Geobacillus stearothermophilus ATCC 12980: one gene and its partner. The protein of the gene in region 1 interacts with the protein of each later gene in a pairwise test. Links are inferred from orthologs where the notes say so. Each region holds a gene or a part of one and is shown on either strand. Other genes may lie near its edges.

The links.
Region 2: the proteins of QSJ10_RS13190 (region 1) and mntR interact in binary tests that used the Escherichia coli proteins (3 or more experiments, as listed by UniProt). The link is inferred for Geobacillus stearothermophilus ATCC 12980 from one-to-one orthologs.

The regions. Positions count from the first base shown.
Region 1 is NZ_CP128494.1:2,414,360-2,419,331, forward strand. The notes cover bases 2,177-4,972. They hold QSJ10_RS13190 (methionine ABC transporter ATP-binding protein), read right to left. Parts: upstream 4,191-4,972; coding sequence 3,162-4,190; downstream 2,177-3,161. Other genes in these bases: QSJ10_RS13180 (MetQ/NlpA family ABC transporter substrate-binding protein), read right to left, coding at 2,177-2,488; QSJ10_RS13185 (methionine ABC transporter permease), read right to left, coding at 2,504-3,172; QSJ10_RS13195 (hypothetical protein), read right to left, coding at 4,462-4,806; QSJ10_RS13200 (thioredoxin family protein), read right to left, coding at 4,960-4,972. In the rest of the region: Fe-S cluster assembly ATPase SufC, read right to left, coding at 1-646; QSJ10_RS13175 (hypothetical protein), read left to right, coding at 1,340-1,531; more of QSJ10_RS13180, read right to left, coding at 1,637-2,176. UniProt on the Escherichia coli protein: Part of the ABC transporter complex MetNIQ involved in methionine import. Responsible for energy coupling to the transport system. It has also been shown to be involved in formyl-L-methionine transport.
Region 2 is NZ_CP128494.1:1,863,971-1,867,341, forward strand. Bases 430-3,348 are described here. They hold mntR (transcriptional regulator MntR), read right to left. Parts: upstream 2,143-3,348; coding sequence 1,717-2,142; downstream 430-1,716. Other genes in these bases: QSJ10_RS10125 (SA1362 family protein), read left to right, coding at 430-719; QSJ10_RS10130 (patatin-like phospholipase family protein), read right to left, coding at 745-1,629; QSJ10_RS10145 (coiled-coil domain-containing protein), read left to right, coding at 2,612-2,989. Outside these bases: QSJ10_RS10120 (DUF1385 domain-containing protein), read left to right, coding at 1-342; more of QSJ10_RS10125, read left to right, coding at 363-429.

The sequences.
Region 1 (4,972 bases):
CATAATCCGGGGTGATGTAGTTGAGCAGCCGCTGGTAGTGGGTGATGATCAAACAGCCGAACTCGCTGCTGCGCATTTCGTTGACACCTTTGGCGACGATTTTGAGCGCGTCGATATCGAGGCCGGAGTCGATCTCGTCTAAAATGGCGATTTTCGGCTCAAGCATCATCAGCTGCAAAATTTCATTTCGCTTTTTCTCCCCGCCCGAGAATCCTTCGTTCAAGTAACGGTGCGCCATATCCGGGTTCATTTCGAGAAACGCCATTTTTTCATCGAGCTTGCGGATGAATTTCATGAGCGAAATTTCGTTGCCTTCGCCAAGCCGGGCGTTGATCGCCGCGCGCAAAAAGTCGGCGTTCGTCACTCCACTGATTTCGCTTGGGTATTGCATCGCCAAAAACAGGCCGGCGCGCGCCCGTTCGTCGACTTCCATCTCAAGGACATCCTGGCCGTCGAGCGTCACCGATCCTTCTGTCACTTCATATTTTGGATGGCCCATAATGGCCGATGCCAGCGTCGACTTCCCCGTTCCGTTCGGACCCATGATGGCGTGGATTTCCCCGCCTTTGACTTCCAAGTCCACTCCTTTTAAAATTTCTTTTCCCTCCACGGCGACGTGGAGATTGCGAATCGTCAATACCGCCATGCAGCATACCTCCAATTCTCAATTGAAAGTCAATTCACTCGCTTGTCTTCTAGCGATCGTTCATTCTCATTTTATTCTCATTATCATTTTATAACAAATGAAAACTACGTGCAACTTTCCCGCTCTGTTTTCACTGTGACCGTGTGAAAAAACAGCGCCTTTTACTATTTTACACGAAAACCGCAAGCTTGTACGAGTTTTTGCAAAAAAAGACCCCGTTTTTTCCGGAGTCTAGTGAGCCGCCCGCAGCTCGCGGAGGCATTCTTGCACAAGCGTCACCGCTTGGCTCATCGCCGCCCCGCCGCCAAACGCGGCCGCCACCGCGTATACTTCCAAAATTTCCTGTTCCGACGCTCCTTCATCAAGGCAGCCTTTCGCATGGTAAATCGTGCAATACTCATCTTGCGTCGCCAGGCTGATGCCAAGGGCGATCAATTGTTTTTCTTTTTTCGACAGCGCTCCCTCGGCAAAGCACGCTTCCGTAAACGCGTTAAACCGCTCGGCTACGTTCGGAAGTTTTTTGGGTGAACGCCCCTATCCCTTCTTTGTAGCGGTGAAGGGAGGATTCGACCGATGCATAAACGAATGGTATTGAAAGGGTGTGGAAACACCACCGTTTCGCCAACATCGACGGAATGTCATGATGAAAACGAATGGTTCTGTTCCACTCCCATCATCATAGGAAAGGGGGCAATGCCATTGATTCGTTGGGTTGTCTTTGCCTTAACCGCCGCTTTCGCTTCGTTTTTGGCATGGATCATCATCGGCAGCATTCTCGGTGAACACGGGGACGTCATCTTCAGTTTAACGACAGTGGTCGCCCTGCAAAACTGCGTCATCATCGTCATGCTCGCCGCCGTACTGGCGCGTTTGAACAACCGATGAAGCGCGGGAAAACAGACCGGCCGCGGCGTCTCTCCATCCAAAACGGTTTTGAACTTTCGGGCGGCTCTTTTTTGTGCAAAAAATAACGGAAGCGATTCGCTTCCGTTATTGATTGTTTGTCGCCGCTGGAATGACGGCGCCGTGGTATTTTTCTTTGATGAAATCTTGGATTTCTTTCGATTGCAGCACTTCGACAAGCGTTTTGATTTCTTTCCGGTTTTCATCGCCTTTGCGCACCGCCACAATGTTCACATACGGATTGTTTTTCGGCGACTCCACGGCGATCGGGTCTTTCGCCGGGTCCAAACCGGCGTCAAGCGCATAGTTGGCGTTGATCAAAACCGCATCGCCTTCGCCGTTTTTGTAAATTTGCGGCAGAAGTCCAGCATCGACGTCCGCTTTAAATTTCAAATGTTTCGGGTTTTCGACGATGTCGTTGACCGTCGCTTTCGTTTTATCGATGCCCGGTTTCAGCTTAATGAGCCCCTTTTCTTGCAGCATCGACAAAATGCGTCCATGGTCGGCGACCGAGTTGCTCATGATGATCGTCGCGCCGTCCGGCAGTTCTTCAATGCTTTTGTATTTTTTCGAGTATAAGCCGATCGGCTCGATATGAATGCCGCCGGCGTTGACGAAATCATAGCCGTACTCTTTCTTTTGCGATTCCAAATACGGAATGTGTTGGAAATAGTTGGCGTCGATTTGCTTCTCAGCCAGCGCTTTGTTCGGCAAGATGTAATCTTGGAACGTAATGATCTCCAAGTCGATGCCTTTTTTCTTCAAAATCGGTTTCGCTTTTTCCAAAATTTCCGCATGCGGCACGTTCGACGCACCGACTTTCAACTTCACCAATTTGCCGTCTTTGCCGCCTTCCGCGTTGTCGTTATTGTTGCCGCCGCATGCCGCCAAAGCGAGCACGAGAATGGCGGCGAGCAACATACCCAACCATTTCTTCATCAGTTGTTTCCCCCTTTATCGTTTATCGATTTTCGAAGTGACAAAGTCACCGATCAGCTGAATGATAAATACAATGACCAACACCAATACGGTTGCGACAAATGTCACATCGTTATGGTTGCGCTGGAACCCTTCCAAATACGCCAAGTTCCCAAGCCCGCCGGCGCCGATGGCTCCAGCCATCGCTGTATAGCTGACGAGCGACACCGCCGTCACCGTAATGCCGGAGACAAGCGCCGGCAATGACTCCGGCAGCAGCACTTTCCAAATGATCGTCCACGTTGAGGCGCCCATCGCTTGGGCTGCTTCGATGACGCCTTTATCAATTTCGCGAAGGGCAATCTCCACCATGCGGGCGTAAAACGGCGCGGCCCCAATGACCAAAGCCGGCAGCGCCGCATTGGCGCCAAGCATCGTCCCAACAAGCCAGGTGGTAAACGGAATGAGCAAAATGATCAAAATAATAAACGGAATGGAGCGGAAAATGTTCACAAACGCCGCAATCACGGTATTGACAAACCGGTTTTCCCATAGGTTGCCCTTCGCTGTCAAAAATAGAAGCAAGCCAAGAACGATTCCGAGAACGAAAGTGGCCGCCACCGCCACTCCCGTCATATACAGCGTCTCGACCGTCGCCGCCCACATCGTCTCCCATTGGACGTTCGGCAGGAGGTTAGCGAGCATCGTGAATCACCTCCACCGCCACCTGCTGGCTTTGAATGTAGCCAAGCGCCCGGTCAATTTCATCCGCCGCCCCATTGATGTGCACAAACAGCACCCCATAAGCGCCTTGATGGGTTTGCGAAATTTTCCCTTGCAAAATATTCATATCGACGGCAAATTGCCGCACGACCTGGCTGATGAGCGGCTGGCCGGCCGCCGCGCCGACAAACGTCAGCTGCGCGATCAGCCCGCTCGGGTATTGGCCAAACAAATGGGAAATCGCCTCTTCCGTCTCTTCCGGCTCGACGAGCTGCTTGACGAACCGCTTCGTGATCGGCTGCTGCGGGTTGCGGAACACGTGCAACACGTCGCCTTGCTCAACGATTTTGCCGTTTTCCATCACGGCGACGCGGTCGCAAATTTTGCGGATGACGTGCATTTCATGGGTGATCAGCACGATCGTCAGCCCGAGCCGCTTGTTGATGTCAACGAGCAAGTCCAAAATCGCATCGGTCGTCTGCGGGTCCAACGCCGATGTCGCCTCGTCGCAAAGCAGCACTTTCGGGTTGTTGGCGAGCGCCCGGGCAATGCCGACACGCTGCTTTTGCCCGCCGCTCAACTGCGACGGATACGCCTCTTCCCGCCCCGTGAGCCCGACGAGCTCGATCAATTCATCGACCCGTTTTTGCCGCTCCGCTTTCGGAACACCCGCAATCTCGAGCGGAAACGCAATGTTTTCCCGCACTGTGCGCGACCAAAGCAAGTTGAAATGTTGGAAAATCATCCCGATCTCTTGACGCGCCTTGCGCAGCTCCCGCCCTTTGATGCGCCCCATGTCGCGGCCGGCGACGACCACCCGGCCGCCCGTCGGCTTCTCGAGCCCATTGAGCAAGCGGATGAGCGTACTTTTCCCCGCGCCGCTGTAGCCGATAATGCCGAAAATTTCCCCTTCGCGAATCTCAAGCGACACATTGTCGACGGCCGTGACTGAGCCGTTAGCCGCTTGATAGATCTTTGTCACATGTTCGAGTGTAATCATCGTTTCACCTTCCTCCCCAAGGCGGCGGAGCGCAAAAAGAAAACCTTTCTGCCCGCAGAGAACAGAAAGGTATTGTGCACCATTCCGTCTCTTATCTCTCAAAGCAGGCCGCTTTGTGTGAATTGGCACCTTTTCAGCGCACGCGCTGACGGTTGCCGGGCTTCATTGGGCACATCCCTCCACCTCTCTTGATAAGAGCGCAACAATCGCCTATTCGATTGACTACAACTGTGATTGTATCACCTTGTGTCGAACATTGTCAATAAAAATTTCACCCAACATGCCGATATGGCTTAGCCAAATGGAGGAGCGACTCAAGCAGCAACAGATGACGAAAGCTTCCCGATACATGCACTTCGCGCAGCCGGACGAGCTGCTGCAGCTTCAGCTCGCCGTCTAAAAGCGAGCAAAGTGCTTTTTTGGAGCCGTGCACCGTCAAGACGTTCCGTTCATCAGGTTCCCTTCCGGCAGTAAGCTCCTTGCCGAGCGCCACCATGGCGGTCTCTTCCTCGCTTTCAAAGCGAACATACAGCTGCTCATCCGGCAAAATCGGCAACAAATGGCGCAACGTTTGCATCCGTTCCATAAACTGTCCTACCAACTCGCACATTTCCATTGAGCATCCTCCCCCCATCTCCTTTGTCCTTTTATTTCCATGCCGAAGGGGGAGAATCCTTTACAAAAATCTCGACAGCCGCCGTGGCGAACCAACGCCGTTTTTGTCATTTCCCATGAAATGTGTCAAACGGCGTCAAAAAATGGCGGATCGTCAACGCGGCAAA
Region 2 (3,371 bases), 550 kb from region 1 along the record:
GCCTCGCGCCTTCACTACCGGTGCGGTAGCAGCTTCATTTTATTTACCGTCATCGTCGGCTTGTTTCTGTATTTGTTCGTGCCGACCGATCCGCTTTGGCTGCGGATTGTGAACCGGCTCGCCTTAATTCCGGTCGTGCTCGGCGTTTCGTTTGAGGTGCTGCAGTTTACAAATAAATGGAGGGACATTCCGTTGCTGCGCTGGCTGGGCTATCCCGGTCTATGGCTGCAGCGGCTGACGACAAAAGAGCCGGACGACGACCAAGTGGAAGTGGCCATCGCTTCGTTCCAGCAGCTTCTTCGTTTAGAGGCGGAAGCGGAAGCGAAAAAAGCGGTGCAGTAATCGTAAAGGGGGTGGATTCATTGCGGCACAGGGCTGTTCACCCGCTCGCCGGACTTATGATTTTGCTTGGGACGCTTGGCATTGTGTATACCCTTTTTGCCCATCCGACGGTGCTGTTTCGCCAGCTGTTGTTTGTTGCGCTGTTTGCAGCCGCGATTTATCTCTTTTACCGTTTCGTCTACCAACGCCGCACTAGCAAAGAACGATTGTCGTATCTAAAAGCGGTGCGGCAGTCGAAAAAGCTTCATCCCCGCTCCGCGCACAAGCAGCCGAAGCCGGCGAAACTAAAACGGCCGTTGAAAAAGCGAATGGCGACTCCGCATTTGACCGTCATCGAGGGCAAAAAAGGCAAAAAAAAGAATCGGGCTTCCTTTTAGCTTGATTCTTTTTTGTTTTGGGCGCTCAAAACGCCCACCGCCGCAAAAACTGCCGCGCCCGCTCGCGCCCATAGTCAATGAGACGCCGGCGCGCTTCCAGGTCGATGGAAAAATCGGTCGCAAGAACGTTTTCCACCGGCAAAAAGATGATGTTTTTTTCATGGCGGCGCGAAATATAGCGGGCGTCATGCGCCTCTTTCATCGCCTCAAACAACGCTTCGTACAAATCAAGCGCGTTGGCAATGCGCCGTTTCGGCCGCTGGCCGGGCTTGGCGCTCAATTGAACGCCGAGCACCGGCCGTTTTTTCGTTTCTTTTTCTTCATCAAAGAGAAACAGCGGAAAGTTGCTGAGCACCCCGCCGTCAACGATGAGGGAGGTGCCGTCCCGTCCGTGAAGGCGGACCGGCTCGAAAAAGTACGGAATGCTCGTGCTCATCCGCACCGCCTTGGCGATCGAAAACGAGCCGGGGTCAATGCCGTATATCGCCAAATCATCCGGCAGCACGACGATGCGCCCGTTCGTCACATCGGAGGCAACGATATACAAACTGTCAGCTGGTACATCCCGAAACATACGCACTCCGCGGGCAGCGAGCGCCGATTCGATCCACTGTTCAAACACGTTTCCCTTATAAACTCCTAAATGCCAATATAGACGCACCCACTTCCAAACAGAAAACGGAACCCACGACGCCCGTTCATCCAAAAACTGCTCCAGCCTAAGCTCCTCGAACAACTGCGTCATCTCACGGGCGGTGTATCCAGCCGCCAGTAGCGCAGCAAGCAGCGCCCCGGCGCTCGTCCCGGCAAGCCGCTTCCAGCGCAGCCCTTTTTCTTCAATGGCCTCATACGCCCCCAGCAACGCAAACCCTTTCACTCCGCCGCCGGAAAAGACGAGATCAATGTCCATCGCCGCCTCCCCTTTCTCGCTGTTTATATATATGTAAGAGAAAGAAAAGGCGTTTAGTACGAAAAACAAAAAAGAGCAAGCAGTCGCTTACTCCCCTTGCTCATTGCGCTTTTGCACGTCGCGCAGCGCCTCAAGACGGCGTTCGTCCTCTTGAAAATATTGCACCAAATCGCCAATCCGGTCGATGGCGTTCCAACTCAAATGGTGTTCAATCCCTTCCACATCGCGGTAAATGTTTTCTTCGTTGACGCCAATGAGGCGAAGAAACTGCTCAAGCAGCTCATGGCGGTACACAAGCCGTTGGCCGATTTTTTTTCCTTTCGGCGTCAAGACAAGGCCGCGGTACTTTTCATACACCAAATATTCATCTTTATCGAGCTTTTGCACCATTTTCGTCACTGAAGAAGGGTGAACGGACAACGCTTCCGCGATGTCCGAAACGCGGGCATAGCCTTTTTCTTCAATCAACAAGTAAATTTGTTCAATATAATCTTCCATGCTCGGTGTCGGCAACGTTTGTCCCCTCCTGCAACGTTTGCCTGCCGCCAGCAAATCCCCCGGCCTATACCGTCACTCCGATGCGTCGGCCCTTTTGGCAGACAAAAAGAGCAATCATTTCTATTGTACCATAAAAGGGGCATTACGTAAAATACTGCACCTCAGCCGCCGGGAAAAAGCGGGTAATGTACGAACGCATCGTTTCCTCCAGCTCCTGCGCCTCCTCGTCACGATACACGTATTTGCCGATGCCGTACCGCCCCCACTTATACTTGCGCTTCGATTCGTCCAAATCGAGCTTGGTTTTCGGGTAACGCTGCTCGATGACCCGCTTGGCCGGCTTGGTAAACCGATGCTGGATGAGCTCAAACGTCAAACTAGATAAATCCACTCCTTTCAAAACATTCGTACTCCTTTGCGATTTGCCATGACAGCTCATAAACGCAATGATACAATAAAACTAAGCTGAAAGGGGGGATGCAGAATGTCTCACGAGCTTGTCGAATTGCTTCGCTCAGTGCTGAAAGAGGAGTTGCAGCCGATTCATGAACGCCTCGACCGACTAGAAGCCGGACAACAGCGCCTCGAAGAACGGCAACAACGCCTCGAAGAACGACAACAGCGCCTCGAAGAACGACAACAGCGCCTCGAGGAAAAGTTGGACCATTTCATCATCGAAACGCGCAGCCATTTCAAAAAAATCGAGGACGAGCTGGCTGAGCATCGGCGTATGTTCGAGATACTGTCACATGATTGGCGTAACGCGAACATTGCGATTGAATATTTAAATCATAAGATCGGCCAGCACGATCTGGAAATGTATCAACTCAAAAAGCGGCTCGAACTCCAAGAAACAAAATAAAAGCGTATGCCCGATGACCGGCGCATACGCTCTAACTGCTTAGCTTACCCACGCTTGCGAATGCGGAAATTGTCTTCCAACAGCACCCAGTTTTCCGGATACGGATACCCGAGCACCCAGTAGCTGATTCCGCGCAATCCGTATTCTTTCACCAAGTCAAATTTCGCCAACGCGCTGCGGGCGTCCTCAAACCACACTTCATGTTGTCGCCCTTGTTCATCTGTATAGCGGTAAAACGGCGAGGCGGCCGCCGCATCGTATTGGATGGACGCCCCGTAGCGAATGGGGCTAGCCGGTTCGGGTCGCTCAGTTCATTGGCGGCGACAATCCGCTCGAGTGGAACGCCGTAACGCTGAGCCAACTGCCAAAGCGTCTCCCCGCG